Regions from separate parts of the Microbacterium sp. 71-23 genome, predicted to be linked through region 1. Evidence: riboswitches for the same ligand, from Rfam matches in the RefSeq annotation. Region 1 holds a riboswitch; the other holds the start of a gene.
The links. Region 1 has a riboswitch for glycine ahead of gcvT (glycine cleavage system aminomethyltransferase GcvT). Riboswitches for the same ligand answer to the same signal wherever they lie in the genome.
Positions count from the first base shown of each region.

Region 2: linked by a shared signal. The riboswitch ahead of gcvT (glycine cleavage system aminomethyltransferase GcvT) and the one ahead of gcvT (glycine cleavage system aminomethyltransferase GcvT) in region 1 are both predicted to bind glycine.

Region 1 is NZ_MKSL01000041.1:289-4,671, forward strand. It holds gene BGO15_RS13205 (MarP family serine protease) at 4-1,179, shown strand; glycine riboswitch at 1,259-1,354, shown strand; glycine riboswitch at 1,356-1,462, shown strand; gene gcvT (glycine cleavage system aminomethyltransferase GcvT) at 1,511-2,644, shown strand; gene gcvH (glycine cleavage system protein GcvH) at 2,641-3,024, shown strand; partial or broken gene BGO15_RS13220 (glycine dehydrogenase) at 3,042-4,383, shown strand, end outside.
Region 2 is NZ_MKSL01000036.1:106,885-133,432, reverse strand. It holds gene BGO15_RS12305 (DHA2 family efflux MFS transporter permease subunit) at 1-921, opposite strand, end outside; gene BGO15_RS12300 (DUF1345 domain-containing protein) at 1,041-1,682, shown strand; gene BGO15_RS12295 (ABC transporter ATP-binding protein) at 1,729-3,624, shown strand; gene BGO15_RS12290 (glycosyltransferase family 2 protein) at 3,628-4,572, opposite strand; gene BGO15_RS12285 (cysteine desulfurase family protein) at 4,569-5,714, opposite strand; gene nadC (carboxylating nicotinate-nucleotide diphosphorylase) at 5,711-6,571, opposite strand; gene nadB (L-aspartate oxidase) at 6,565-8,121, opposite strand; gene nadA (quinolinate synthase NadA) at 8,118-9,470, opposite strand; gene BGO15_RS12265 (NUDIX hydrolase) at 9,467-10,195, opposite strand; gene BGO15_RS12260 (MarP family serine protease) at 10,371-11,549, shown strand; glycine riboswitch at 11,595-11,691, shown strand; glycine riboswitch at 11,692-11,801, shown strand; gene gcvT (glycine cleavage system aminomethyltransferase GcvT) at 11,847-12,971, shown strand; gene gcvH (glycine cleavage system protein GcvH) at 12,968-13,348, shown strand; gene gcvP (aminomethyl-transferring glycine dehydrogenase) at 13,345-16,206, shown strand; gene BGO15_RS12240 (hypothetical protein) at 16,426-17,388, opposite strand; gene BGO15_RS12235 (CPBP family intramembrane glutamic endopeptidase) at 17,612-18,424, opposite strand; gene BGO15_RS12230 (ABC transporter family substrate-binding protein) at 18,668-20,434, shown strand; gene BGO15_RS12225 (ABC transporter permease) at 20,559-22,094, shown strand; gene BGO15_RS12220 (ABC transporter permease) at 22,094-23,104, shown strand; gene BGO15_RS12215 (PH domain-containing protein) at 23,110-23,736, opposite strand; gene BGO15_RS12210 (ABC transporter ATP-binding protein) at 23,814-25,574, shown strand; gene typA (translational GTPase TypA) at 25,661-26,548, shown strand, end outside.

The sequences.
Region 1 (4,383 bases):
CGCGTGCTCGTCGTCGACGTGATCGTGATCGTGCTGCTCGTGGCCGCCGTGGTCGGCGGCGCGACGCGCGGGCTGGTCGCGAGCATCGGCATGCTCGTCGGCCTCGTCGCGGGGGGTGCGGCCGCTTACGGCCTCGGCCCTCTGATCGCCGGCGCCATCCCGCTCCCGGCGTGGCGGGCGGTGGCGGTCGTGGGCGCGTCGATCGTGCTGCTGGCCGGGGGAGCGGCGCTCGGCTCGATGCTCGGTCTTGCGGTGCGCAAGGGCGTGGATCGGGCGACCCCGCTCCGGGTCGTCGACCGTGTCCTGGGTGGCGGCGTCAGCGTCGTGATCGCGGCGCTCGTGATCTCGCTCGCCGGATCGAGCATCGCCACGACCGGCATCCCGACGGTCTCCCCGGCGGTCGCGTCGTCCCGTGTCCTCCGCGTCATCGACGCGCTCGTCCCGCCCCCGGTCGCGTCGGGCCTGGCTGAGCTGCGCGGCGCCGTGCTCAGCGAAGGCCTGCCCCGACTGGGCGTCCTGTTCTCGCCGCAGCCAGGGACCACGGCGCCGCCCGTGCGCCTCGACGACCCGGCTCTGACCAGGGCGGCCGCATCGGTTGCGCGCATCAGCGGCGTCGCCTACGCGTGCGGGATGAGCCTGACCGGAACGGGGTTCGTGATCGCGGACGACGAGCTCGTGACGAACGCGCACGTCGTCGCGGGCGTGACGCGGCCCATCGTCGAGCTGCCGGGGCGGTCGGCCGTCGAGGGGCGCGTCGTCTACTTCGATCCGACGAACGACCTCGCGGTGATCCGGGCGAGGGGCCTCGGGGCCCGGCCGCTGGCCGTCACCCCGGCGCTCGCCGCGGGCGCCTCCGCCGTCGTGGCCGGCTACCCGTACGGCGGTCCCTTCACGATGGGCGACGCCCGCGTCATCGACCGGGGGACGGTGTCGGTCCCGGACATCTACGACGCGCGTGACGCTCCGCGCGACGTGTACTCCCTGGCTGCCGCCGTCAAGCCCGGCAACTCCGGCGGTCCGTTGCTCACCGCCGCCGGCACCGTCGCCGGCGTCGTGTTCGCTCGCGCCGAGGACGGCTCCGACCGCGGGTACGCCATGACCAGCACGGTCCTGTCACCCGTCGTCGCGAAGGCCCCTACGCTCACGTCGACGGTGTCATCGGGGCGCTGCACCGGATGATGCCCGCGAGGTGCCCGCGTGGGGCCACGCGAACCCGTCCGCGGCGGATACACTGGTCGCGCAACTGAAGACAGGCCGAACGACGCGTGCGGGAGAGCCGGAGGCACATCGCCCCCGGCACCGAAGGAGCAAGCCTCCCCGCCAATCTCTCAGGTCCGCGTACCGTACGCGTCCGGCCGCTCTGGAAAGCGATCCGTGCTGCTGCACGTGACGGATCCGCCGACGGTGAAAGCAGGCGGCCCTCGGGCCGCGGCGAAGCTCTCAGGCTCATGACAGAGGGGGAGTTCATCGGGCGTCGACCGGCGCCCGCCCGTCAGATCCGGGAGAGCTCATGACCCATCCAGAACCGCGCTTCACCCCTCTGCGCGAGCGCCACGAGGCGCTCGGCGCCTCGTTCACCGACTTCGGTGGATGGTCCATGCCCGTCCGCTACACCTCCGACCTCGCCGAGCACCGGGCCGTGCGCGAGGCCGCGGGGATCTTCGACATCTCGCACATGGCCGAGTTCCTCGTCGCGGGGCCGGACGCGGGCGCGTTCCTCGACTTCGCGCTCTCCGGCAGGCTGTCGACGATCGCAGACGACCAGGCCAAGTACTCCCTCGTCCTGGACACGACGGGCGGCATCGTCGACGACGTGATCGTCTACCGCCAGCACGCGGAGCGCTTCATCGTCGTCGCGAACGCCGGCAACCGGCATGCGGTGGCGACGGCGTTCGCCGAGCGCATCCAGGGACGCGATGTCCGCGTGGAGGACTGGACGGACCGCATCGCACTGATCGCGGTTCAAGGTCCCGCGTCGCCGGCGGTCCTCGCCGACACGACGGAGATCTCGGGCTGGACGACGCCGCTCGGCGAACTCGGCTACTACCGGATGGCCCACGCCGACTTCGTCCCGTCGCCCGGGGCGGAGCCCGTGCCCGTCCACATCGGGCGCACGGGCTACACCGGCGAGGACGGGTTCGAGGTCTTCGTGCGCACGGAGGACGCCCTCGCGATGTGGGATGCCCTGCGACGTGCGGGCGAGGGCCACGGCCTCGTGCCCGCCGGACTCGCGGCCCGCGACACCCTGCGCCTCGAGGCAGGCATGCCGCTCTACGGCCACGAGCTCTCGCTCGATGTCTCACCCGTCCAGGTCGGACTCGGGCGTGCGGTCGCCCGCGGCGACGACGACTTCGTCGGCCGGTCGGCGCTCGCCGTCGAGGCCGCAGGTCGGCCCGTGCTCGTGGGGCTCGCGGCGGAAGGCAGGCGCGCAGGGCGTGCGGGCTACGCCGTGCGCGACGAGAACGGAGCCGAGATCGGCGTCGTGACCAGCGGGGCGCTGAGTCCCACCCTCGGGCATCCGATCGCCATGGCGCTCGTCGCCCCCGACCACGCCGCGACCGGCGGCACCCTCTCCATCGATGTACGGGGCACGCTCGTGCCCGCCACCGTGACCGAACTGCCTTTCTACCGGAGGACGAAGTGACCGATCTCAACACTCTGAAGTACACCGCCGAGCACGAGTGGGTCGCGCTCGACGGCGATGTCGCGACCGTCGGCATCACGGACTACGCGGCGGAGAAGCTCGGCGACGTCGTCTTCGCCGAGCTGCCTGCCGCCGGGACCACCGTCTCGGCCGGTCAGGTGTGCGGCGAGATCGAATCCACCAAGTCCGTCGGCGAGCTGTACGCGCCTGTCGACGGCGAGGTGGTCGAGGCGAACACCGCGCTCGACGACGACCCCTCCGCGATCAACGCCGACCCGTTCGGCGACGGGTGGCTCGTGAAGCTGCGGGTCGACCCCGGTGCGGTCGCGGGGCTGCTCGACCGTGTCGCGTACCTCGCACTCACCGGCGGCGCCGAGTGACCCCCGTCGACGCGTCCATGGGCGGCTTCGCCGCCAGGCACATCGGGACCGACCACGACGCGCAGCGCCGCATGCTCGACGCGATCGGCTACGAGAGCGTCGACGCACTGGTGCAGGCGGCGGTGCCGGCATCCATCCACGTGCGGGAGCGCGCGACCACCGACATCCCGCCCGCGGCGACAGAGGCCGAGGCGCTCGCCGAGCTGCGCACGCTGGCGTCCCAGAACCGGGTCGCGCGGCCCATGATCGGCCTCGGCTACTACGACACGTTCACGCCGTCGGTGATCGCACGCAACGTCCTGGAGAATCCGTCCTGGTACACCGCGTACACGCCGTACCAGCCGGAGATCTCGCAGGGGCGCCTGGAGGCGCTGATCAACTTCCAGACCATGGTCACCGACCTCACCGGCCTCGCGACCGCGAACGCGTCGATGCTCGACGAGTCCACGGCCGTGGTGGAAGGGATGCTGGTGGCCCGGCGCGGCTCGAAGGCGACGTCCGACGTGTTCGTGGTCGACGCGGACGCGCTGCCCCAGACGAAGGCCCTCCTGCGCGTGCGGGCGGCGGCGGTCGGCGTCCGTCTCGTCGAGCTCGACCTGGCGCACGGGGCCACGCTGCCCGACGAGCTGTTCGGCGTGTTCGTGCAGTACCCCGGCGCGTCCGGCCGGGTCTGGGATCCGAGCGGCATCATCGACGCAGCCCACGTGGCGGGGGGACTGGCGGTCATGGCCGCCGACCTGCTCGCCCTCACGCTGCTGCGCTCGCCCGGCTCGCTGGGCGCGGACGTGGCGGTGGGGACGACGCAGCGCTTCGGGGTCCCGCTCGGCTTCGGCGGGCCGCACGCCGGCTACATGGCCGTGCGCCAGGGACTCGAACGGCAGCTGCCCGGTCGGCTCGTGGGCGTGTCGCAGGATGCCGCGGGGCACCCGGCCTACCGCCTCGCGCTGCAGACACGCGAGCAGCACATCCGCCGCGAGAAGGCCACATCCAACATCTGCACGGCCCAGGTCCTCCTCGCGGTGATGGCTGCGATGTACGCCGTGTACCACGGTCCGGATGGACTCCGCGCGATCGCGACGGACGTCGCCCGCAAGGCGGAGGCCCTCGCCGAGCGCTTGCGTTCCTACGGTCTCTCCCTGGCCACGGATGCGTTCTTCGACACGATCCGCGTGTCCACCCCCGGCCCCGCCGCACGTGTGATCGAGCGCGCGCGCAGCAAGGGCTACCAGCTCTTCTGGGTGGATGACGCGACGGTGGGCGTCTCCGTAGACGAGACCACCACCGCCGACGACCTCGCGGCGGTCGCGTGGGCCTTCGGTCTCCCGGATGCCGACGAGCACGACGTACGCGACCTGCCCT
Region 2 (26,548 bases), on a different contig from region 1:
CTGCAGGTAGAGCGGCAGCACCGTGATCGCGCCGAAGAACGCGAAGGAGAGGATCGTGAACTGCAGGAGCGAGATCGTGAAGTTGCGGTAGCTGAAGACGCGCAGGTCGAGGAGAGCCCGATCGTCGCGCTGCAGACGCAGCTGCCGCAGCACGAGCAGCGTGAGCGCCACGACGCCGACGATCAGCGAGATCCACAGGGTGGCCGACGGGCTCGATGCCGCCCCGCCCTCGCCGCCGATCTGGCTGAGGCCGTAGACGAGGCCGCCGAAGCCGAAGGCGGACAGCACGACAGAGAGGGCGTCGATGCGGGCGTGCGATTGCTCGCCGACATTGCGGATCCACAGCGCGCCGACGACGAGCGCGACGATCGCGATCGGCAGCACGACGCCGAAGATCCAGCGCCAGCCGAGCGTGTCGAGGATGACTCCGGCCAGAGTCGGGCCGAGGGCGGGCGCAAGCGCCATGACGATGCTGACGCGACCCATCATGCGACCGCGCTCGTGCGCCGGCACGACGGTCATGAGCGTCGTCATGAGCAGCGGCATCATGATCGCGGTGCCGGACGCCTGAATGACGCGCGCGACCAGCAGCACCTCGAAACCGGGAGCGAGGAAGGCGACCAGGGTGCCGAGCGAGAAGAGGCTCATCGCCGCCACGAAGATCACACGTGTCGTCAGGCGGCGCAGCAGGAAGCCGGTGATCGGGATGACCACGGCCATCGTGAGCATGAAGGCGGTCGTCAGCCACTGTGCGGCGGACGCCGTGATCGAGAGGTCGTCGATGAGGTGGTCGATCGCGACGCCCATCGTGGTCTCGTTGAGGATCGCCACGAACGCGGCACCCAGGAGCAGCCAGATGACGCGCTGCGCCTGAGGCGTGATGGATGCCGGTGCGGAGGGGATGGTGTCGGTGGATGCCATGGGCGTTCCTCGTCTCGGGGCTGTGGGCGGGGACGTCATCGTCGGGAGTGCGACGGGCGTGTGATGAGCGTAACGGTGGTCACAGACATCCCATTCCCGACTGGTGGCACGATGAGGGCATGGCAGATTCACGACAGCTCGCCTCGGTGCGGGTGCGGGCGGTCGTGTCGATCGTCGCGGGCCTGGCGGGAGGGATCGTCGTGGGCCTGTTCCAGGGGTGGGCGGCCGGCATCCTCTCGGCCTGGGCGGTGCTCGCCATCGTGCAGACGACCTGGGTGCTGGTCGCGACGTGGTCGATGGATGCCGCGGACACCCGAGCGCACGCGACGGCCGAGGACCCGGGTCGACGCACGGCCCGGCTGATCGCCGTCGTCGGCAGCCTCGTCAGCCTCGGCGCCGTCGGCGTGGTCGTGGTCGAGGCGCGCAATGCCAGCGGGTGGGAGGCGTTGGCCCTTGCCGGCATCAGCGTCGTCAGCGTCGCGGCATCCTGGCTGCTCATCCAGGTGGACTATATGCTGCGGGTCGCGCACGTCTACTACACCGAGCCGATCGGCGGCATCCAGTTCAACCAGGACGAGCCGCCGATGTACACCGACTTCGCCTACTTCGCCTTCGGGCTCGGCATGACCTACCAGGTCGCCGACACCAACGTGACGACCAACGAGGTGCGGCGCATCGTGATCGCGCAGACCATGCTCGCCTACCTCTTCGGCGCCGTGATCCTCGCGACGGTCATCAACCTCGTCTCGAGCCTCGGGTGACCCGCTGATGGCGATGGGTATGGGCCACGGAGGCGGCGGCATGGGCATGGGGATGGCCAACGGCATGGGCCCGCGGCCGGCGGGCTTCCGCGGGGTCGACCAGGACGCGCAGCGCAGGGCCAACGCGTCGGCGCCGAAGATCGCCCACCTCGGGCGCCGGGTCGCCGAGCTGTTCCGGCCGTATCGCGCGCGCCTGGCACTCACGATCGTCGCCGTGCTGCTCGGTGCGGCCGTCGCGGTCATCCCGCCGCTGATCGTGCAGCGCATCTTCGACGACGCCCTGTTCCCGACCTCCGGAGGCGGACCCCGCATCCCGTTGCTCGTCGAGCTCGTCTCGATCACTGTCGCGCTCTTCCTGCTCTCGGCGGCGCTGAACTTCTGGCAGACGTGGCTCACCGCCACCGTCGGAAACGCCGTCACCGGCGACCTGCGCGTGCGCATGTTCGACCACCTGCAGGCCATGGAGTTGGCCTTCTTCACCCGCACCAAGACGGGCGTCATCCAGTCGCGTCTGCAGAACGACGTCGGCGCCGTGTCGTCGGTGCTCACCAACACCGTGACGAGCGTGCTCGGCAATACGGTGACGGTGGTCGCCTCCATCGTCGCGATGGTGCTGATCGACCCGCGCCTGACGGTGATCGCGGTCGTCCTGATGCCGGTGCTGGCCGTCGTGCAGCGGCGGGTCGGCCAGGTGCGCGCGCGCATCGCCGGCCAGACGCAGGAGTCGCTCTCGGAGCTGACCGCCATCACGCAGGAGAGCCTGAGTGTGAGCGGCATCCTGCTCTCGAAGTCGTTCAACCGTCAGGGCGACGAGCTGGGGCGCTTCCGTGAGGAGAACGCCAACCAGGTGCGCCTGCAGGTGCGACAGGCGATGAGCGGACAGGGCTTCTTCTCGCTCGTCGGCGTCATCATGGCGAGCGTGCCGGCCGTCATCTACCTGGTCGCGGGCCTTCTGATCGGCGGCGGGGCCGACACGATCACGGCGGGCACCATCGTCGCGTTCACCACCGTGCAGGCCCGGCTGCTGCAGCCGCTCATGGGCCTCATGCGCGTGACCCTCGACCTGCAGACCTCGGGCGCGGTGTTCGCGCGCATCTTCGAGTACCTCGACCTCACGCCCGCGATCCGCGACCGGCCGGGGGCGATCGGCGTCGCGGAGGCGCCGGGCCCGCGCGGCGAGGTGCGCTTCGAGGGGGTGTCGTTCCGCTACCCCGACTCGTCGAGCGAAGCGCGCCCGACGCTCGACGACGTCTCGTTCACCGTCGAGCCCGGCCAGCACGTCGCATTCGTCGGGCCGTCGGGGGCCGGCAAGACCACGATCCTCTACCTCACGCCGCGGCTCTACGAGGCCACGGGTGGCACGGTGCGGTTCGCGGGCGCCGACGTGCGCGACCTGCGGCACGCCGCGATCATCGACGACATCGGCATCGTGTCGCAGGAGACGTACCTCTTCCACGCGACCATCCGTGACAACCTTCGCTACGCGAAGCCGGAGGCGACCGACGCCGAGCTCGAGGCGGCCTGCCGCGCGGCCAACATCCATCACGTCATCGAGGGCTTCGAGCACGGCTACGACACCGTCGTGGGCGAACGCGGGTACCGGCTGTCGGGCGGTGAGAAGCAGCGCATCGCGATCGCGCGCGTGCTGCTGAAGGATCCGCCGGTGCTGCTGCTCGACGAGGCCACCTCGGCACTCGACACGGTGTCCGAGCGCATCGTGCAGGAGGCCCTCGACACCGCGGCGCGCGGGCGCACGACCATCACCGTCGCGCACCGGCTGTCGACGGTCATCGCCTCCGACGTCATCCACGTGGTCGAGCGCGGTCGCATCGTGGAGTCGGGCACGCACGAGTCGCTGCTCGCGGCCGGTGGGCTCTACGCGGCGCTCGCCGCCCAGCAGCTCGCGGCGGTCACCGACCTCGACGCGGACAGGCCCGTCTGAGCGTCACCAGGTCGCGGCGACGGATGCCTCGCGGCCGTCCTCGCGCTCGCTGCTGCGCGCGGTGAGCGCACGGGTGAACTCTCCGAGGGCGCGGCGGTAGGCGGCATCCGGATGCGTCTCGGCGATGCGCGCGAGACGCGGCACATCCATCGTGAGCATCAGTCGCACGCGGGCGTCGGCGGCGGCGTGCTGACCCGCGTCGTCGAGCACGGCCAGCCCCGCGGCCATCGCGTCGAGGCAGTCCCGCAGCACCCCGAGCGTGCTCTCGTGCTGGGTGATGGAGGTTCCGTCGGCCCGCTCGCGCCACTCCACGATCACGTCGGGAACCGTGTCGAATGCGCGGGCGAGCGTGTACATGCGCTGCGCGACCTGCTGGTCCTCGTAGAGGCGTCCCTCAGGGAAGCGCAGCCCGGTGCGTTGCCAGAAGTCGGCGCGGGACACTTTCGACCAGGCCACGATGTTGCCGGATGCCTCGGGGTGCTCCGCGAGCGTCACGCCGCGGCGGGCGGGCGCGGTCGCGGCGCTCACCCAGGGCTGCACGGGTCCGCTCGCATACCCGCCGCCGGGTTGCGGGCGCAGGCGCACGTAGGCGCCGATCGCGAGATCGCTGCCGGATTCCTCGAGCGTGCCGAGCATCGTCTCGAGGGCTGCGGGGGTGTAGCGGTCGTCGGAGTCGAGGAAGGCGACGTACGGCGTCGTGACGGCGTCGAGACCGGTGTTGCGCGCGGCGGCGAGGCCGCGCTGACGGTGGTGCGTGATCACCTCGAAGCGATGGTCGGATGCCGCGGCCGCCGCGTAGATCGCCCCGGTCGCATCGCTCGAGCCGTCGTCGACGAGCACCGCACGCCAGTCGTCTCGGGTCTGCGCACGCAGCGAGGCCAGCGCCTCATCGGCGTAGGCGGCGACGTCGAAACCGGGAACGATGACGGTCACCGCCGGGGAACTCACCCGGCCGATCCTACGGCGGCCACGGCGGAGGTGAGCGCGTTCGCGAGATATTGGGGGTCGATGTGACCGTGATGGTCGAACGTGAACCGCACGGAGGTCTGCGCGACGACCGGGTCGACCCCGAGGGCGAGCAGCACGTGCGAGGGCTCGTCGCTGCCCGCGGCGCATGCCGAGCCGCTCGAGGTGACGACGCCGCGGCGTTCGAGCTCGAGCAGCACTGCCTCGCCGCTCGTGCCGGCGAAGGTGAAGCTCGCGGTGCCGGGCAGTCGATGCACGGGGTCGCCGGTGAGACGCGCCTGCGGCAGCCGCACGAGGGCGGCGGCGACGAACTTGTCGCGCAGCGCGGCGACGCGCGCGGCAGAGGCCTCGCGCTCGGCCTCGGCGAGCTCGAGGGCGGTTGCGATCGCCACGGCGCCCGCGACGTTCTCGGTGCCGCTGCGCCGCCCGCGCTCCTGCCCGCCGCCGTGCAGCAGCGGCTCGACGGGCACGCGCCCGCGGATCGCCGCCACCCCGGTTCCCTTCGGCGCACCGAGCTTGTGCCCGGCGATGACGAGCGCGTCGGCGCCCGTGCCCGCGAGAGGCAGCCACCCCGCGGCCTGCACGGCGTCGAGGTGCAGGGGTACGCCCGCCGTGCGGGTCGCTGCGGCGAGGGCCCCGGCATCCTGCACGGTGCCGATTTCGTTGTTCGCGTACCCGATGCTGACGACCGCGGTGTCGTCGCGCAGCAGGGCGGTGAGCTCCGCCGGGTCGACGCGTCCTGTCTCGTCGACCGGCACCAGGTCGACGTCGAACCCGTGCACCCGGCGCAGGTAGCGCGCCGACTCGAGGATCGACTCGTGCTCGATGGGAGTCGTGATCACGTGGCGCGCGCCGCGCGCGGATGCCGCGGCGATCGCGATGCCCTTGAGGGCGAGGTTGTTGCCCTCGGTGCCGCCCGAGGTGAACGTGATGTCGCCCGCGCGCATGCCGAGCACCGCGGCGACCCGGCGCCGCGCGTCGTCGAGCGCGCGCGCCGCGGCATCGCCGAGCTCGTGGTGGCTCGACGGGTTGCCGAACACGCTCGTGAGGAACGGTGCCATGGCCTCGAGCACCTCGCGGCGCACGGGCGTGGTCGCGGCGTTGTCGAGGTAGAGCCCGCTCATCGCCCGAGGTCGATGCGCAGGTCGAGCCCGAGGTCGAGCGCGCGCGCCGAGTGGGTGAGCGCGCCGACCGAGATGACGTCGACACCGGTCTCGGCGATCTGCCGCACGGTGTCGAGGCTCACCCCGCCGGACGCCTCGATCTGCGCCCGTCCGGCGACAGTGGCGACACCCTCGCGCAGCTGGTCGACGGTGAAGTTGTCGAGCATGATCGTGCCGATCCCCGCCGCGACGACGGCCTCGATCTGGTCGACGCGGTCGACCTCGACCTCGACGTGCGCGGTGTGGGGGAGCCTCGCGATCGCCTCGCGGAGCGCGTCGGTGAGATCTGCCCCGGTCGCGGTCAGCACGCCCAGATGGTTGTCCTTGGCCATGACCGCGTCGGACAGCGAGAACCGGTGGTTGTGCCCGCCGCCGGCGGCCACCGCGTGGCGCTCGAACGCACGCAGTAGCGGGGTCGTCTTGCGGGTGTCGACGATGCGCGCACCGGTGCCCGCGATCGCGTCGACGTACCGCGCGGTGAGGGTCGCGATGCCCGACATGCGCTGCGCGAAGTTGAGCCCGATGCGCTCGGCGGTGAGCACGCCCTGCGCCGGCCCGGTCACCGTCGCGAGCCGGCGTCCGGCGATGAACCGTCCGCCGTCGGCGACGTGCAGACCCACCTCGATGGCCGGGTCGGTCAGCCGGAAGGCGGCCGCGAACACCTCGCCTCCGGCGAAGACGCCGTCCTCGCGCGCGACGAGGTCGGCTGTCGCGACCGCGTCGGCGGGGATCAGCGTCTCGCTGGTGAGGTCGCCCCACGGGGCGTCCTCGTCGAGCGCAAGCGCGACGATGCGGTCGATGGTGCGGGCGGTCAGCATGCGACGACCTCGGTGACGGATGCCGCGGCGTCCGCCGCTGCGGCCGGGTCCGCGTCGGCGCGGAAGTGCGCCCCGACCGAGATGGTGCGCGCACGCGCAGCCGCGACGAGCGCGACGGCGACCTGCAGCAGGTTCTCGTCCTCGCATCCGGCGACCGACGATGCGGCGGCGTGCGGCAGCGACCACGCGGCGAGCACGGATGCCGCTCGCGCGAGCCCGCGGTCGTCGCGCACGAGACCGGCGTGCTGCCACAGCAGCTCCTGCAGCGCGGCGCGGGTGAACGGTGGGGCGTCGGCGGCGGGCGCGGCGGTCTCGAGCGGTGCGGGCGCCGCCGGGAGTGCCGGCGCGGGCCACGCGGCATCCGCGTCTGTGGTCAGAGCCGCCGCGGCGCGCGCGCCGAAGACGGCGCCCTCGAGCAGCGAGTTCGAGGCCAGTCGGTTCGCGCCGTGCACCCCGGTGCGGGCGGTCTCGCCGACGGCGTAGAGGCCGGGCAGGGTGGTGCGGCCGTCGAGGTCGGTCACGACGCCGCCCATGAGGTAGTGCGCCGCGGGCGTCACCGGGATGGGTTCCCGCGCCCAGTCGAGGCCGCGCTCGCGCACGGCGGCATCGATCGTGGGGAACCGTCCGGCGAGGAACGCGGCCGTGCCGGGTGCGTGCAGCCGGGTCGCGTCGAGCGCGACCGGCGCGCCTCCCTGCGCCGCCATGCGGGCGGCGATCGCCCGGGCGACGACGTCGCGCGGGGCCAGCTCGCCGTCGGGGTGCGCATCGAACGTGAAGCGCCGGCCGTCCGGGTCGATGAGGGTCGCGCCCTCGCCGCGCACGGCCTCCGACACGAGGAACGCGTCACCCGCGGCGAGCACGGTCGGGTGGAACTGCACGAACTCGAGATCGGCGACAGCGGCCCCCGCGCGCAGAGCGGCGGCGATGCCGTCGGCCGTGGCGACCACGGGGTTGGTGGTGTGCGCGAAGAGCTGGCCGGCGCCGCCGGTCGCGAGCACCACGGCATCGGCGTGAATCGTGCGGCGGGCATCGCCCTGCTGCAGCTCGACGCCGCTCACCCTCCCGTGCGCGACGACGAGGTCCACGAGGAACGCGTGCTCGACGATCTCCACACCCGACGCCCGCACGGCCGCGACCAGCGCCCGCTCGATCTCGGCACCCGTCGCGTCTCCCCCCGCGTGCAGCACGCGGGGGTAGGAGTGCGCGGCTTCGAGTCCCTTGCGCAGCGACCCGGCGGCATCCCGGTCGAAGGCGACGCCGAGCTCGATCAGCTCGCGGATGCGCGCCGGCCCCTCGGTCGCCAGCACACGCACGGCCGCAGGGTCGCCGAGGCCCGCGCCGGCGGTGAGGGTGTCGGCGATGTGGTCCTCGACGCTGTCGTCGTCGAACATGACGCCCGCGATGCCGCCCTGGGCGTATCGGGTGTTCGCGTGGGCCAGCTCGTCCTTCGTGACGAGGGTGACCCGCGCCCCCGCGCGGGCGGCGTCGCGCGCGACGGTGAGACCCGCGATGCCGCTGCCGACGACGACGGCGTGGATGCTGCGGCTCACTGCGCGCTCCCCGGCGTCTCGACGCGTCCTGCCGGCGGCTTCGCCGCGAGCATGCGCTCGAGCGCGATGCGGGCGGGATCGGCGACGTCGCCCGGCACCGTGATGCGGTTGACGACCTCTCCCGCGACCAGGGACTCGAGTGTCCATGCGAGGTAGCCGGGGTGGATGCGGTACATCGTCGAGCACGGGCACACGACCGGGTCGAGGCAGAAGATCTCGTGCTGCGGGTGCTGGGCGGCGAGGCGCTGCACGAGGTTGACCTCGGTGCCGATCGCGAACGTCGTGGGCTCGGTCGCCGCCTCGATCGCCTTGCGGATGTAGTCGGTCGATCCGGCCTCGTCGGCCGCGTCGACGACGTCCATCGGGCACTCGGGATGCACGATCACGCGCACGCCGGGGTGCTCGGCCCGCGCCTTGTCGATCTGGGCGACCGAGAAGCGGCGGTGCACCGAGCAGAACCCGTGCCAGAGGATGACGCGGGCATCCGCGAGGTCGTCGGCGTTCGAGCCGCCGAGGGGACGGTTCGGATTCCACATCGGCATCTGCGCGAGGGGCACACCCATGGCCTTGGCCGTGTTGCGGCCGAGGTGCTGGTCGGGGAAGAACAGCACGCGGCGTCCGCGCTCGAACGCCCACTCGAGCACCGTGCGCGCGTTCGACGACGTGCAGACGATGCCGCCGTGGCGGCCGACGAACCCCTTGATCGCGGCGGACGAGTTCATATAGGTGACCGGGATGACCGGCACGAGCCCGTCGGCGTCCGCGGCATCCATGTCGCCGTAGATCTCAGCCAGCTGCTCCCAGCACTCTTCGACCTGATCGATGTCGGCCATGTCGGCCATCGAGCAGCCGGCGGCGAGGTTCGGGAGGATGACGGCCTGGTCCGCTCCGGAGAGGAGGTCGGCGGTCTCGGCCATGAAGTGCACGCCGCAGAACACGATCGCCTCGGCGTCGGGGTGGGCCTTCGCGGCGGTCGCGAGCTGGAACGAGTCGCCGACATAGTCGGCGTGTCGCACAACCTCCTCGCGCTGGTAGAAGTGGCCGAGTACGACGACCCGGTCGCCGAGCATCTGCTTCGCCGCACGGATGCGGTGATCCAGATCGGCCGGGTCGGCGTCGCGGTACTCCTGCGGCAGCGAGCCCTGGCGGGGTGACCCGGTGGGGATGACGTCACCCATCGAGGCACCGGGCCCGTAGCCCTCGCTCACGTCGAACGTCCACGGGCTGGCCGCGAGGTCGGTCGTGCAGGTCGCGTCGGCGGATCCGCCGGAGACGAGCGACTGGATGACGTGGTCGACCGACGGATCGATCTCGTCGCGCGGGCGCAGGGCGATGTTGACGGCGCTCATCGCGCCTCCTTCGGGGTGTGCGGTGTGGCTGACTGTTCGCGAGAAGCGGGCGGGGCGGTGCCGAGCGGCCCGCGATCGGAGAGCTCGACGTCGTGGTTGTACCGGTACAGGCGCGCCGGTCGATGGCTGCCCGTGCGGAAGTCGTCGGTGGGGATGAGGGTTCCGGAGCCCTCCACCTGGCGGCGGAAGTTGGCAGGGTCCAGGCGGCGCTCGAGGATCGCCTCGTACACCTCGCGCAGCTCAGCGAGCGTGAACGATCCGGGCAGGAAGCCGTGGGCGATGCGGCTGTAGCCCACCTTGTTGCGCAGGCGCCACAGGGCGTAGTCGACGATCGCGTTGTGGTCGAAGGCGAGGGTCGGCAGGTGGGCGGCGTCGAACCACTCGACGTTCTCGGGGGCGTCGCCGGCGGCGAGGTGCGCGGCCAGCTGAGCGTCGACGTCGTCGGAGCGCAGCAGCGCCCAGTAGACGATCGAGATGACCCGCGAGGGGGAGCGGTCGATGGCGCCGAAGGCGTAGAGCTGCTCGAGGTAGCTCGCGGCGAGGCCGGTCGTCTCGCCGAGGGTGCGGGATGCCGCATCCTCCAGCTCCTCGTCGGCGTCGAGCCATCCGCCGGGGAGGGCCCAGAAGTCGCCGTACGGGTCACGGGTGCGGCGCACGAGCGGCAGGGAGAGCACGGGCAGGTCGCATCCGTCGGGCCGCCGCAGGGTGAAGATCACGGTCGACACGGCGACGCGCGTCGGGTCCGACGGGGACGGTGCCGACGCGGCGCTCTCGGAACGGATGGTTAGTGTCATGATGACCAGAAGCGATCTTAGAGTCTCGATGACTCGAAGGCAAACCGGGACGATTCCCAGCGGATCCGTCGTACCGTGAGACATCCAGGCGGGAGAGGAGGCATCCATGTCGCTCGTCGTCGATGTGATCGCGGTGCTCCTGCTGATCGGCGCGCTCGCCGGTGGCATCGCCCGGGGTCTCCTCGCGAGCGCCGGAGCACTGCTCGGCGTCGTGGCGGCGGGCGCCGCCGCGTGGTGGCTGCTGCCGCTGCTGTCGGGCGTCGTGCCGTGGTCCCAGTGGCGCGGACTCATCGTGCTCGCGGCGGGCATCGCGCTCCTGTTCGCGGGCGGCACGCTCGGCGGCGCCATCGGCATGCGCCTGCGGCGCGGCGTCGACCGCCTGCGCCTCGGCATCGTCGATCGCGTCCTGGGAGGCGCGCTGAGCGTCGTCGTCGCCGCCCTCGCGATCTCGCTCGTGGGGCAGAGCGTGGTGGTGACGGGCACGCCCGTGCTCGCCCCTGCCGTCGCGTCGTCGACGGTGCTGCGCACGATCGACGATCTCACCCCGAGCCCGCTGTCGCAGGCCCTGGCGCAGCTGCGCCAGGGGGTGCTCAGCGACGGGTTGCCGCAGTTCGGGGCGCTGCTCGACGGAGCCGCCACCGCACCCGCCGCCGCCCCGATCGACCTCGCCGACCCGGCACTCAACGCCGCCGCGCAGTCGGTCGCCCGTATCTCGGGCACGGCCTATGCGTGCAGCGAGACCTCCACGGGATCCGGCTTCGTGATCGCTCCGGACCGTGTCGTCACCAACGCGCATGTCGTCGCCGGAGTCACGAACCCCATCGTGGAGCTCCCGGGTCGCGCCGCCGTCGAGGGTCGCATCGTGTACGACGATCCGCACAACGACATCGCGGTCATCGCGACCGACGGGCTGGATGCCGCAGCCATCCCTCTCGGCGCGACACTCACCGCCGGCGCCGCCGCCGTGGTGCAGGGTTATCCCTATGGCGGCCCGTTCACGTCGGGGAACGCCTCGGTCACGAGCGTGGGAGAGGCGCGGGTGCCCGACATCTACGGGAGCGGATCGGACGTGCGCGACATCTACGCCCTGGACGCCGTGGTGCGGCCCGGCAACTCCGGCGGGCCGCTCCTCGACGCGTCGGGACGGGCTGTGGGCATCGTGTTCGCCCGCAGCGACAGCGACCCCAACGTCGGCTACGCGATGACCACCGCCGAGCTGACCTCGGTGGTCGCCCAGGCGGAGAGCATGCAGCAGACCGTGTCGTCGGGCGCCTGCATCCGCTGAGCGCACCGGTGCCGCTAAGCTGGCCGCACAAGTCAACAAGGCCCCGTGACCGTAGCGGGAGAGCTCCGTCGCAGCCGGCGACGGGCACCGAAGGAGCAAGCCTCCCCGCCAATCTCTCAGGTAGCCGTACCGCCCCGGTCGGGCCGCTCTGGAAAGCGACGCATACGCGTCCGCCGACGGTGAAAGCCGCCGCATCCGACGCTGTGACGGATGCCGCGAGCAAGCTCTCAGGCCGATGACAGAGGGGGAGTTCGAGACCGTCGATCGACGGTCGCCCGCCCCTGCACGGGAGAACTCATGACCGACCCCACCTCCACACCCCGCACGACGGCGCTGCACGCCCGTCACGACGCCCTCGGCGCCTCGTTCACCGACTTCGGCGGCTGGCTCATGCCGGTGCGCTACTCGTCCGATCTCGCCGAGCACCGCGCGGTGCGCGAGGCGGCGGGCCTGTTCGACATCTCGCACATGGCCGAGTTCGACGTCGTCGGCGCGGATGCCGGCGCCTACCTCGACGCCGCGCTCGCCGGCCGCCTGTCTGCCCTCGCGATCGGCAAGGCGAAGTACTCGCTGCTGCTCGCCCCGTCGGGCGGCGTCATCGACGACCTGATCGTCTATCGACTCGCCGACGAAAGGTTCCTCGTGATCGCCAACGCGGGCAACCGCGCGCCCGTCGCCGCGGCGCTCGCCGAGCGGGTGGGGGAGTTCGCGGCATCCGTCGCCGACGTCAGTGACGACTATGCCCTGCTGGCGGTGCAGGGCCCGCGCGCCGTCGAGGTGCTCGCCGCCCTCGACGAGTTGACGGATGTCGCGCCCCCGGTCGCCGACCTGAAGTACTACGCGTGGTCGCGGGCGCGCGCCTTCGACGCCGACGTGCTGGTGCTGCGCACCGGGTACACGGGTGAAGACGGCTTCGAGCTCCTCGCCCCCGTCGGCATCGCGGCGCGGCTCTGGGACGCCCTCCTTGTCGCGGGCGAGCCGGTCGGGCTCGTGCCCGCCGGGCTCGCCGCCCGCGACACGCTGCGCCTCGAGGCCGGCATGCCGCTCTACGGCCACGAGCTGACGCTCGACACCCTGCCCGCGCAGGCCGGTCTCGGCCGCGTGCCCGTGCTCGACAAGCCCGACTTCGTCGGAAAGGCCGCGCTCGAGGCCGCCGACCTCACCGATCGCCCGGTGCTCGTCGGGCTGGTCGCCGAGGGCAGGCGCGCCGGCCGCGCCGGCTACGAGGTGCGCACGCCCGACGGCGACGCGGTCGGAGAGATCACCTCCGGCGCGCTCAGCCCCACGCTCGGACACCCGATCGCACTCGCCTACGTCTCGCCCGCGCACGCCGCCCCCGGCACGGCTCTCGCGATCGACGTGCGCGGCACTCTCATCCCCGCCACCGTGACCACCCCGCCCTTCTATCGGAGGAACGCATGACCGACCGCGACGCACTCAAGTACACCGCCGAGCACGAATGGGTGCTCATCGAAGGGGATGTCGCCACCTTCGGCATCACGGACTACGCCGCCGAGAAGCTCGGCGACGTGGTGTTCGTCGAGCTCCCCGCCATCGACGGCACGGTGACCGCCGGCCAGGTGTGCGGCGAGATCGAGTCGACGAAGTCGGTCGGCGAGCTCTACGCGCCCGTGTCCGGCCGCGTCATCGAGGTGAACGGCGACGTCGACAGCGACCCGGCGCTCGTGAACGCCGACGCCTTCGCGGCGTGGCTCGTGCGGGTCGAGCTCGATGGTGAGGCGATCGAGGGGCTCCTCGATCGCGCCGCCTACGACGAGCTCACCGGCGGCGCCGCATGAGCGACGCCTTTCGATCCCGCCACATCGGCACGGCGGGCGACAGCGCACGCCTCGCGCAGACGCTCGGCTACGCCGACGCCGATGCCGTCGTGCGGGCCGCGGTGCCCGACGCCATCCTCACCCCTCGCGAGACGCTGGCGGCCCTGCCGTCCGCGGCGACCGAGCAGGAGACGCTCGCGGAGTTGCGCGGGCTCGCCGCGCGCAATCGGGTGCTGCGACCCATGATCGGGCTCGGCTATTACGACACGAACACGCCGTCGGTCATCGCGCGCAACGTGTTCGAGAACCCGTCCTGGTACACGGCCTACACGCCATACCAGCCCGAGATCTCCCAGGGTCGCCTCGAGGCGCTCATCAACTTCCAGACGATGGTCGCCGACCTCACCGGGCTCGACACGGCCAACGCGTCGATGCTCGACGAGTCCACGGCCGTCGTCGAGGGCATGCTGCTCGCGCGCCGGGCCTCGAAGTCCCGCTCGACGGTGTTCCTCGTCGACGCCGACGCACTGCCGCAGACCAAGTCGCTGCTGGCGCACCGTGCCGCCGCGGTCGGCATCGACCTGCACGAGACGAGCTTCGACCAGTCGCCGCCGCCCGCCGACATCGACGTGTTCGGCGCGTTCATCCAATACCCCGGGGCATCCGGCCGCGTGTGGGACCCCACCGAGGCCATCGCCGCCGTGCAGGCCGCGGGTGGAAAGGTCGTCGTCGCGGCGGACCTCCTCGCCCTCACCCTGCTGCGCTCGCCGGGATCTCTCGGCGCCGACGTCGCCGTCGGCACGACCCAGCGCTTCGGCGTGCCGCTCGGCTTCGGCGGACCCCACGCCGGCTACATGGCGGTGCGGGCGGGTCTCGAGCGCCAGCTGCCGGGTCGCCTGGTGGGGGTGTCGCAGGATGCCGCGGGCCACCCCGCCTACCGGCTGTCGCTGCAGACGCGGGAACAGCACATCCGGCGGGAGAAGGCGACGTCGAACATCTGCACCGCGCAGGTGCTGCTGGCCGTCATGGCCTCGATGTACGCCGTGTATCACGGCCCCGACGGCCTGCGGGAGATCGCCCGGGCGGTCGCCGCCCGCGCCTCCTCACTCGCGGACGCGCTCACGTCGACCGGCGCCGAGCTCGTGCACGACGCGTTCTTCGACACGGTGCGCGTGCGCGTGCCGGGCCGCGCGGCGGCGATCGTGGCGGACGCGCACGGCCGCGGCATCCAGCTGCTTCTCGTCGACGACGACACCGTGGGCGTCTCGGTCGATGAGACCACCACCGCAGCCGACCGCGACGCGGTCGTGCAGGCGTTCGGGGGAGCGGCGGGCGCGGCGGGCGCCGGCGCGCTGGGAGTTTCCGCGCACCTGCCGGCATCGCTGTCGCGCATCGACGAGTTCCTCACGCACGAGGTGTTCCACGCGCACCGTTCCGAGACGCAGATGATGCGGTACCTCAAGAGCCTCGCCGATCGCGACTACGCGCTCGACCGCGGCATGATCCCGCTCGGCTCGTGCACGATGAAGCTCAACGCGGCCACCGAGATGGCGGCGGTCTCGTGGCCCGAGTTCGCGAAGATCCACCCGTTCGCGCCCGCCGAGGACGTCGAGGGCTACCTCGAGCTGGTCACGCAGCTCGAGGGCTGGCTCGCCGAGCTCACCGGCTACGACGCCGTCTCGCTGCAGCCGAACGCCGGCTCGCAGGGCGAGCTCGCCGGACTCCTTGCGATCCGCGGCTACCACCTGTCCCGCGGCGACCTCTCGCGCACCGTGTGTCTCATCCCTTCGTCCGCACACGGCACGAATGCGGCATCCGCGGTGCTCGCCGGCATGAGCGTGGTCGTGGTCGCGTGCGACGACGCGGGCAACGTCGACCTCGACGACCTGCGCGCGAAGATCGCGCTGCACGCCGATGCGCTCTCCGCGCTGATGATCACCTACCCGTCGACCCACGGTGTGTATGAGCACGACGTGCTCGCGATCACCCAGGCGGTGCACGACGCGGGCGGTCAGGTCTACATCGACGGTGCCAACCTCAACGCGCTGCTCGGATTCGCGCGGTTCGGCGACCTCGGCGGCGACGTGTCCCACCTGAACCTGCACAAGACGTTCGCGATCCCGCACGGCGGGGGCGGCCCCGGAGTCGGGCCCGTCGCCGCCAAGGCGCACCTCGCACCGTTCCTGCCGTCGCACGACCAGGCGCAGCGCCACGAGCACGCCGGCGGGTTCAGCTTCGACGGCGGAGCGATCTCCGCGGCGCCCTACGGTTCCGCCTCGATCCTGCCCATCTCGTGGGCATACGTGCGGATGCTGGGGCCCGAAGGGCTGCGCGACGCCACCTCGCACGCCGTGCTCGCCGCCAACTACGTCGCTCAGCGCCTGCGGTCGCACTATCCGGTGCTGTACACGGGCGAGAACGGGCTCGTGGCGCACGAGTGCATCCTCGACCTGCGTCCGTTGCGAGACGAGACCGGCGTGACCGTCGACGACGTCGCGAAGCGGCTGATCGACTACGGCTTCCACGCGCCGACCATGTCGTTCCCCGTCGCGGGCACGCTCATGGTCGAGCCGACCGAGTCGGAGGATGTGGCCGAGCTCGACCGCTTCATCGAGGCGATGATCTCCATCAAGGCGGAGGCGATCGCCGTAGGCGCGGGCGAATGGCCCGCCGACGACAATCCGCTCGTGAACGCGCCCCATACGGCGCAGTCGGTCATCGCGGGGGAGTGGGAGCATCCCTACCCGCGGGAGTTGGCGGTCTACCCCGTGGCATCCCTCGTGCGCGGCAAGTACTGGCCGCCGGTGCGCCGCATCGACAACGCCTTCGGCGACCGCAACCTGGTGTGCGCCTGCCCGCCCGTGGAGGCGTTCGCCTGACCGCTGCGTCGGTGCGGCCGCGGCTGCGTGGCCGTCGCCCGTCTGCTGCCGCCGCCGCCCTGGCCGCAGCGCCCGCCGCTCTGCCGCAACCCATCCGCGCGAGAAGCCACGATGCGCAACGCGCTGCCCCGCGCCCTCCGCGCAACGTGCCGTGTCGACGCCGTGAGGGCGGCCGGGCGCCCACCCCGCCCCGGTGGGCGCCCGGCTCGTGCGGGGGCTCTAGGTCGAGCGCGGGTTGCGGCCCACGTCGGCGAGCAGCGACGGGCGTCGACGATCGGTGCGTGGCACACCGGCCTGCGCGAGGAGCCGCTCGAGACGGTGCGGATGGAGCGCATCCCGCCACTCCCATCGCACGACGGCGCGAAGCTGGCGTCGCAGGCGGTCCTCGCGTCGTTTCTCCGCGATGAATGCGGCCCGTGCGGCTCGCGGATCGTGGGTCGGGTACTTGTCCCACCCATCGAACTCCCCGGCGACCGACGCCCGTCGCCACAAGAAGTCCGTTCGATCGCGAGCACCCTCGCTCCGGAAGACGCACTGCAGCTCGGGTGCCTCCAACCCGAGCCAGGAGATCACGGCTCGACTGACCGACTCCCCGACGGACTCGCTGTTCGCGACCGCGAACCCCAACGCCCATTCCGCGCGGCGCCTCCCGTGGGCAGGTGCGCGCGTCTCGAGGCGGTGCTGCAGTTCGTCACGCATCGTCGATGCTGCCGGGTGCGCGGCGATCGCGGCATCCATCACGGCGAGGCCGAACGCCGGGGGCAGCACGTGCGCGAGGTCGATGGATGTGTCGGCCGCGTCGACGACGGCGATCGTACCGCCCGCGTCGACGCGCCGGGCAGTCGCGCTGGTGTGCACGGTGACATCGCCGAACGAGGTGGATCGACGCAGCCCGGGAGCGAAGGCATGGATGCGGCGCGGCTCGCCGAACAACGGGAGTCCGAGGAGTGCCGCCGCGGACTCCATGCAGAACACGGTGTTCGGGCGTATCGCCGCCAGGGCGTGCACGCGCGTGAGGTAGCGCTCACGCGCTGCCAGGCGGTCCCACTCATGTTGAGGGGCGTAGACGCCGCGTCGGACGCGGTGATACCCGGGGAGGTCGCGCGGACGCCCGACCGGAGCATCGTCGTCGGCGATCTCGGGGGGGACCGGTGAGGGGACGAGGAACGCAGTGACGCTCATCGCGCCAGCCTGCCCGCCGCACCGCCGGATCGACCGTGCATCCCCTCACACCGGTGCACAGCGATCGCATTCGCCGCGCGGTGGAGGGAACGTCACCACGTGCCCGCTCCCGCAGCCGTGGGACGGAGCGTTCCGCGACGCACGGTCGGCCGTAGGTCGCGCGTCGTGCCTTCCAGCGCACTTGTGCACCGGAAGGCACGACGCAACGGTGCACCGCGGCGGCTCAGCCGAAGACGCCCGGCCAGAGCGAGACGGCGAGCGGATATCCGATGAACGCGACGACGTCGATGAGGGTGTGGGCGATCACCAACGGCATCACCCGGCCCCAGCGGCGATAGCACCAGCCGAAGACGACCCCCATCACCGCGTTGCCGATGATCGCGGGAACTCCCTGATACGCGTGGTAGAGCCCTCGCAGACCCGCTGCGGTGAGGATGATCGCCCACCACGACCAGCCGAGCCGCCGTAGCCTGTCGAAGAGGTAGCCGTTGAACACGACCTCCTCGAGCACGCCGGCGCGCAGCGCCGCGAGCAGGAGGAGCGGGACGGTGTACCACGCGGCATCCAGGGGCGACGCCTGCACCTGAAGGGTCAGCCCGAGCAGTCGACCGACCACGTAGAGCCCGAGCCCTGGCACGCCGATGACCGCGGCGAGAAGCGCCGCACGACCCAGGTCGCCGCCGAATCGGCGGAAGTCGAGCCCGATGCGTCGCAGCGCGCTGTCGCCCGCGCTCCACAGCAGGTAGACGACCAGCGCGATCAGCACGAAGCTGAAGAACACATCGAGGAACTGGTAGAGGATGTCCCAGAACGCCGCGGCGTCCTGCGTAGGGTTCAGCTGCGTCTGCGCGTCGCCGACCGTCTGGCCGCGAGACATCGTCTCGATCGTCGTGCGCACGATCGACAGCACCGAGTACAGGGCCCACTGGCCGACGCTGACGCCGAGGACGAGCCAGACCTCCCAGCGCAGCCGGGTGCGGTCGAAGCCCTCGGCCCGCGGGCGCTCGGCGGGAAAGGGACGCGTCGTCTCGGTCACCCCGGCATCGTTTCACGGGATGCCGCTTCCGCCGTGATGCGCAGGTAAAAGGCGCATCGGCCCGCTCTGCACCCCGACTGTGCAGATTGCGCATCGCACCGTCATTCGCGTTAAGGGTATGTAACGGTTTCCGGTCCGGCTTTGAACAGGCGGATGGCCGTGCTTAGGGTTTCCGTATCTGCGCCATGCGAAGTTTTCGGACTTCGTGTGGGGCCACATCCCTTCTCATAAGGAGTCACCAAGTTGAAGAAGTCACGTCTCGGAGTGGTGATCGCGGCAGCAGCCGCGGGTGCCCTCCTGCTGGCGGGCTGCACCACGAGCGGCACCACCACCAAGCCCCGCTCGGGCGGCACCGTCACTGAGGCCATCGTCAACGACCTCACCTCGCTCAACAGCAACACGCCGCAGGGCAACCTGGACACGAACGGTCAGTACGCATACCTGACCAACGCGACGTTCCAGTACCCCGACAACAACTTCAACGTCGTGGCGAACACCGACATCGGCACGTACGAGAAGACCTCGGACGACCCGCTGACGGTGAAGTACACCCTCAAGTCGGGTGCGAAGTGGTCCGACGGCGAGCCCATCACCGCTGATGACATGGTCCTCGCCTGGGCGATCGCCTCGGGTCACTATGACGACGCCACGTTCGACGCCGACGGCAACGTCACCAAGGGCACGCAGTACTTCGCCATCGCGGGTTCGACCGCGGGAATCGACAGCACCGCCTTCCCGACCATAGGTGACAACAACACGTCGATCACCCTGGTCTACGGCCAGCCCTACGTCGACTGGAACCTCTTCTCGCCGCTGGCTCAGCCGGCGCACATCGTCGCGAAGAAGGCCGGCCTCACGTCGGCTGCCGACCTGACGAAGCTGCTCCAGGGCCTGCCGAAGGGCGACCCGACCAACCCGGTCGCGCCCAACGCCACGCTCGAGGCCGCCGCGAAGTTCATCAACACGGGCTACGACATCACCTCGTTCCCGACCGACAAGGACCTCCTGGTCTCGAGCGGCCCCTGGGTCCTCTCGGCCTGGACCCCGGGTCAGTCGCTCGAGTTCTCGCTCAACCCGAACTACTCGGGCAACCTCAAGCCGCAGATCGACAAGCTCGTGATGCGCGTCATCCCTGACGCCGCGGCCCAGGTCACCGCCCTGCAGAACGGCGAGGTCGACATCGTCTACCCGCAGGCATCGGCCGACACGAAGAAGTCGCTCGAGGCCATCACCGGCGCGACCGTCCTCACGGGCAACCAGGTCTCGTACGACCACCTCGACCTGAACTTCAAGTCGTCGGTGTTCAGCGACGCGACCGTGCGTCAGGCCTTCCTCCTCACGATCCCGCGCCAGCAGATCGTCGACGCGATCGTGAAGCCGGTCAACCCCGACGCGAAGCCGCTGGACTCGCAGATCTGGCTGCCCAACCAGTCGGAGTACGCGACCACCATCGCGCAGAACGGCTCGGCCGCGTATGACTCGGTCGACATCGAGAAGGCCAAGAGCCTCCTCGCGGGCAAGACCCCGACCGTGAAGATCCTCTACAACTCGAAGAACCCCAACCGTGTCGACGAGTTCCAGGCGATCCAGGCGTCGGCCAAGCAGGCCGGATTCAACGTCGTCGACGGCGGAGACCCGAAGTGGTCGTCGCTGCTCGCCGGTGGCGACTACGACGCCTCGCTCTTCGGCTGGATCAGCCCCGGTGTGGGCACCGCCCAGATCCCCCAGCTGTTCAGCAGCCAGGGTGGCGGTAACTACAACGGCTTCACCGCCGCGAACGACCAGGCTCTGCAGACCCAGACGACGCTCGACCAGAGCAAGCTGACGGACCTGCAGCTGCAGATCGACAAGATCGCCTTCGAGCAGGGCTACGGCCTGCCGCTCTTCCAGGCCGCCGGTATCTACGGCGTCTCCAGCAAGGTTCAGGGTGTCCAGTACATGGGCAACCAGACCGGACCGATCTGGAACAACTGGGAGTGGTCGGTGCAGTCGAGCACCAGCTCCAAGTAAGGTCATGATGCTGGGGGTGGCGTCCGAACAGGGCGCCACCCCCAACTTCTGTCAGTGATCACCGACGCGGGGTGAGCCGGAAGATCCCGGTGAGCTCCGCGCGTGAGCGAGGAAAAAACACACCTTGGTCGGATTCATCCTCAGAAGAATCGGCGTATCCGTTCTGATTCTCGTCGCGGCGTCGTTCGTGATGTTCAACCTGGTGGCGCTGTCCACCGATCCCCTTGAAGACCTGCGCACCTCGATCCTGCCCAACAAGGAGCAGTTGATCCAGGCGCGCATCCAGATCGGCAACCTGGATGTCCCGCCGCCGCTGCGGTGGTTCATCTGGATCGGCGGGGCCGCCAAATGCCTCGTCCCCTTCGCCGGGCAGTGCAGCCTCGGCCAGACGTTCCAGGGGGCGCAGGTCACCGACCTGCTGCCGACAGCCATGCTCTCGACCGTGCAGATGGTCACCGCGGCACTCATCCTCGCGATCCTGTTCGGCATCGCGACCGGCATCCTGTCGGCCATCCGTGAAAACAGCGGCTTCGACATCACGTTCACCGTCATCAGCCTGTTCCTGTACTCGCTCCCGTCGTTCCTTGCGGCAACGATGCTCAAGAGCTTCGTCGCGATCGGGTACAATAACTTCCTCGCTTCACCAGAGGTGCCGATCTGGCTCTCGATCGTGATCGGTCTCGTGCTCGCGCTGATCATCCAGGCGGTCGTCGGCGGCGAGATGCGGCGACGCATCATCACGACCGCCTCCGCCTTCGTGGTCTCGGCGGGTCTCCTGATCTACATGAGCGCAACCGATTGGTTCGCCCAGCCCGCCATCGGACCGGTCGGCATCATCGTGCTGAGCCTCGGCATCGCTGCCGCGGTCGCGGCGATCCTGGCCGGCATCTACAACCGCCGCGGACTCATCACGGCCGGCATCGTGGCGGTCATCGGCATCGCGTCGTACTTCGCCGTGCAGCCGCTGCTGGATGTCTCCACGGTCGGCACGATCGCGATCCTGGCCATCGCCGCTCTCGTCGTCGGCGCTCTCGTCGGCTTCCTCGTGGGCGGCGACGACCGTGGTCAGAACATCCGCATCGGCATCCTGGTGGCGTTCTTCATCGGGTTCCTGATCATCATCGACCGACTCATGCAGTCGTTCCCGGGCTACATGTTCGACATGAACGGGCGTCCGATCGCGACGGTCGGGTCGTCTACTCCCGGATACGACCCCGGCAACATGTGGCGTTCCGCGCTGGACACCTTCTTCCACCTGCTGCTGCCCACGGTCTCGCTGCTGACGATCTCGTTCGCGGGTTACACGCGCTACGCGCGCGCCGGAATGATCGAGGTGCTCGGGCAGGACTACGTCCGCACCGCCCGCGCGAAGGGCATGCCCGAGCGGGTCGTCGTGGTGCGCCACGCCTTCCGCAACGTGCTCATCCCGATCACGACGCTCGTTGCGACCGACCTCGGCGCCCTGCTCGGTGGCGCGATCATCACCGAGTACATCTTCGGTATCCCAGGCATGGGCGCGCTCTTCCAGAACTCGCTCGGCCGAGGTGACGTGTACCCCGTCATGGGCTACTTCCTCGTGATCGCGTTCATGGCCATCCTGTTCAACTTCCTCGCCGATCTCAGTTACGCGGCACTCGACCCGAGAGTGAGGGTCCGCTGATGTCCACCTCTCTGCCCAGCTCCGTCGACACCGTCGACCACCGCTCTGTCAGCCAGGGCCGCCTGATCCTGCGGCGATTCCTGGGAAACCCTGCCGGTGTCGTTTCCCTGATCGTGCTGCTCGCGATCGTCGTGTTCGCCACGACCGCCATCGGGATCGGTCCGATCCACGGGTGGTGGAAGTGGAACTACACGGATCCGGATCCGAACATCGCCGTCGACGGTGCCCCGACTCTCCAGCTGTGGCCCTTCTCGCTCGGTGACCACCCGTTCGGACAGGACCGCATCGGTCGCGACTACTTCGCGATGGTGATGCGCGGCATCCAGAACTCGTTCGTCGTGATGATCCTCATCACCGGCATCGCTGTCGTGCTCGGCGTGATCGTCGGCGCCATCGCGGGTTACTACCGCGGCTGGGTCGACGCGGTGCTCATGCGCATCACGGATGTCTTCATCGTCATCCCCGCCATCGTGCTCGCCGCGGTCGTCGGAAACTACGCGGGCGCTGTCGGCGTGTGGATCCTCGGCGTCATGCTCGGCGCCGTGAGCTGGATGGTCATCGCCCGTCTCGTGCGCGGTGAGTTCCTCTCGCTGCGCGAGCGCGAGTTCGTCGAGGCGGCTCGGGTTGCCGGGGCATCCGACGCCCGCATCATCTTCCGTCACATCCTGCCCAACGCGACCGGTGTCATCATCGTCTCGGCGTCGCTGCTGGCCGCGGCCGCCATCCTGCTCGAGTCGGCGATCTCGCTGCTCGGCTACGGCATCCGCTCTCCTGATGTATCGCTCGGTCTGCTCATCGGGGCGAACCAGTCGGCGTTCGCGGTGCGGCCGTGGCTGTTCTGGTGGCCGGCGTTCTTCATCGTGGCGCTCGCGCTGTCGGCGAACATCTTCGGCGATGCCCTGCGGGAGGCCTTCGACCCGCGCAGCCGTCGGTTCTCGCGGCGTCGCACCAAGGAGGCCCCGGTGCAGGACGTGCCCGCCGAGGTCGAGGCCGAGGTCGAGCTGAGGTGATCCGTTCAGGCCAGAGCGATCGCGGGCAGGCTCGCGGTGAGCAGCGCCACGACGGTCGCCAGGCTCGCCAGGTGAATGCGTACTCGCGCGCGCTGTGCGTCGGCCCGGCCGAGCGGGATCCGTTCCGCTTCGGCCAGGCGCATCCAGCGGTCGCGCACGATCGCCGCGAGGTCGCCCGAGTCGGTCCCGAGCGCCGACGACGCGCGTCGTCCGCCGTCGCGATCGGCCGGTCCGATCGCCGGGTGGGCGCTGGCGGCGCCGGTGATCGGACGCGTGAGGGGTCCCGGCGCCGGAGCGGCTGCGGCGCGGTAGCGACGCTGCGGGGTGACGAGGGTCAGCGCGAAGCGCGTGTCGACATCGATCAGGCTGCTCCAGGCGACCGTCACGGTGTGGAACGGGTTCACGAGGGTGACATCCGCGTCCGTCACGACCACCCGCGGGCGCCAGAAGAGTTCCCACACCAGCAGCGCGAGCAGCGCGACCGGCACGAGCGCCCACAGGCGATGGGGCTCCCCGAGCGCGATCGCGTAGCCGACGGCTGTCGCCCCTCCCAGTCCGATGAGGGCCCAGCCGCTCACCGACAGCACGATGCTCGTGGTCGGTCGGAATACCAGGGTGTCGCGCTCATCCACAGCTTCATCCTCCCATCCGCGTCGGCGACCGAACCGGGTCGCCACGACGCCACCGAGATCCCGGAAGGATCCGCATCATGAACGCCACGACGCACAGCTTCACCCCCGGCGAGGTGGTCCTCGAGGTCAACGACCTCTCGGTGGACTTCGGCGTCGACGGGGTCTGGGTGCCCGCGGCCAAGAAGGTCTCGTACAAGGTCGCCACCGGAGAGGTGCTCGCCATCGTCGGCGAGTCCGGCTCCGGCAAGAGCGTGAGCTCGATGGCGCTGCTCGGCCTCCTGCCCAACAACTCTCGAGTGGCGGGAAGCGCGAAGCTGCGCGGCCGCGAGATCGTGGGGCTGCGCCCCAGCCAGCTGCAGCAGGTGCGCGGGCGTCAGGTCGCGATGATCTTCCAGGAGCCGATGACGGCGCTGAACCCGGTTCTCACCGTCGGCTCGCAGATCGTCGAGACGCTGCGCCAGCACTTCCACCTGTCGCCGTCGGAGGCCCGCACCCGCGCTGTCGAGCTGCTCACCCTCGTCGAGCTCCCCGACCCCGAGAAGGCCTTCGCCTCGTACCCCCACCAGCTCTCCGGCGGTCAGCGCCAGCGCGCCATGATCGCCCAGTCGATCTCGTGCGACCCGGTGCTGCTCATCGCGGACGAGCCGACGACGGCTCTCGACGTGACGGTGCAGGCGGAGATCCTCGAGCTCATGCGGTCGCTGCAGGAGCGCCTGGGCACCGCGATCCTGCTCATCACCCACGACATGGGAGTCGTCGCCGACATGGCCGACCGCATGATCGTGATGCGCTCGGGCGACGTCGTCGAGACCGGCACGGTCGCCGAGGTCTTCGCGGCCCCGAAGCATCCGTACACGCAGGCACTCCTCGACGCGGTGCCGCGTCTGGGTGAAGGCTCGAGCGCATCGGAGGCCATCGACATCACGGCAACCCTCGAGGATGTCGACGCCGGCGATATCGACGCGGATGCCGCGGCCGCCGACCCGCTTGTCGAGCGCGCTGTCGTCGTGAAGTTCGAGGATGTCGCGATCGAGTACCCGAAGCGCGGCCGCGTTCCTGCCTTCCGCGCCGCCGACAAGATCTCGCTCGAGATCCGCCAGGGCGAGGTGCTGGGTCTCGTGGGTGAGTCGGGCTCCGGGAAGACCACGATCGGCCGTGCCACGATCGGCCTGCTCCCGGTGCACTCCGGGCGGTTGACTGTCACCGGAGTCGACCTCTCCACGCCCACCCGCGACGCGATCCGCAAGGTGCACCACAACGTGGGCATCGTGTTCCAGGACCCGTCGAGCTCGCTCAATCCGCGAATGACGATCGGCGACTCCATCGCCGAGCCGATCCGACTCTCGCAGGGTCTCAAGGGCAAGGCTCTCGACACACGTGTGTCGCAGCTCCTCGACTCGGTGCGACTGCCGCTGGCCTACTCGTCCCGGTTCCCGCACGAGCTCTCGGGCGGTCAGAAGCAGCGCGTGGGCATCGCGCGCGCCCTCGCGCTCGACCCGAAGCTGCTGGTCGCCGACGAGCCGACCAGTGCGCTGGATGTCTCGGTGCAGGCGACGGTGCTCGAGCTGCTGCGCGAGCTGCAGCGCGAGAAGGGCTTCGCGTGCCTCTTCGTCACGCACGACCTGGCTGTCATCGACGCCCTCGCCGACCGCATCGCGGTGATGCGTCGGGGCGAGATCGTCGAGGTCGGCACCCGTGAGCAGATCCTGCGCTACCCGCAGGAGGCGTACACGCAGCGCCTCCTGGCCGCGGTGCCGGTTCCCGACCCCGAGGTGCAGCACGCGCGTCGGGAGCTTCGTCTCGCAGCCCTCGGCCTCGACAACCCGGACGCGTCCTAAGCGCCTCAGGCGGCGTGGAGCCGCCAGACGGTAGGATGGGGGGCGGTCCGGATCCGGGCCGTCCCCCTCTTCGCAAGGAACCCTTCATGGCGCACGCCCTCCGTCCCGACCTCCGCAACGTGGCCATCGTCGCGCACGTCGACCACGGCAAGACGACGCTCGTGGACGCGATGCTCCGTCAGACCGGATCTTTCGGCGAGCACGCGCACGTCGAAGAGCGCGCGATGGACTCGAACGACCTCGAGCGCGAGAAGGGCATCACCATCCTCGCGAAGAACACCGCGATCACTTACAACGGCATCCACACCGAAGAGCCGGTCACGATCAACGTGATCGACACCCCCGGCCACGCCGACTTCGGCGGTGAGGTCGAGCGCGGACTGTCGATGGTCGACGGCGTGGTGCTGCTGGTCGATGCGAGTGAGGGACCGCTGCCCCAGACGCGCTTCGTGCTGCGCAAGGCCCTCGAGGCGAAGCTTCCGGTCATCCTGCTCGTCAACAAGACCGACCGTCCCGATGCCCGCATCGCCGAGGTGGAGGAGGAGAGTCACGACCTTCTCCTCGGACTCGCGAGCGACCTCGTCGACGATGTGCCCGATCTCGATGTCGACGCACTGCTGGACGTGCCGGTGGTCTACGCGTCGGGTCGTGCGGGTGCGGCATCCCAGAATCGTCCCGCCAACGGCGAGCTTCCCGACAACGACGACCTCGAGCCCCTGTTCGCCGCGATCCTCGAGCACGTGCCGGCGCCGTCGTACGACGACGAGGCGCCGCTGCAGGCGTGGGTCACCAACCTCGACTCGAGCCCGTTCCTCGGCCGTCTCGCGCTGCTGCGCGTGTTCAACGGCACGCTGAAGAAGGGTCAGACGGTCGCCTGGGTCCGTCACGACGGCACGCACTCCAACGCCCGCATCACCGAGCTGCTGAAGACGAAGGCGCTCGAGCGCTTCCCGGCGGAGTCCGCCGGCCCCGGT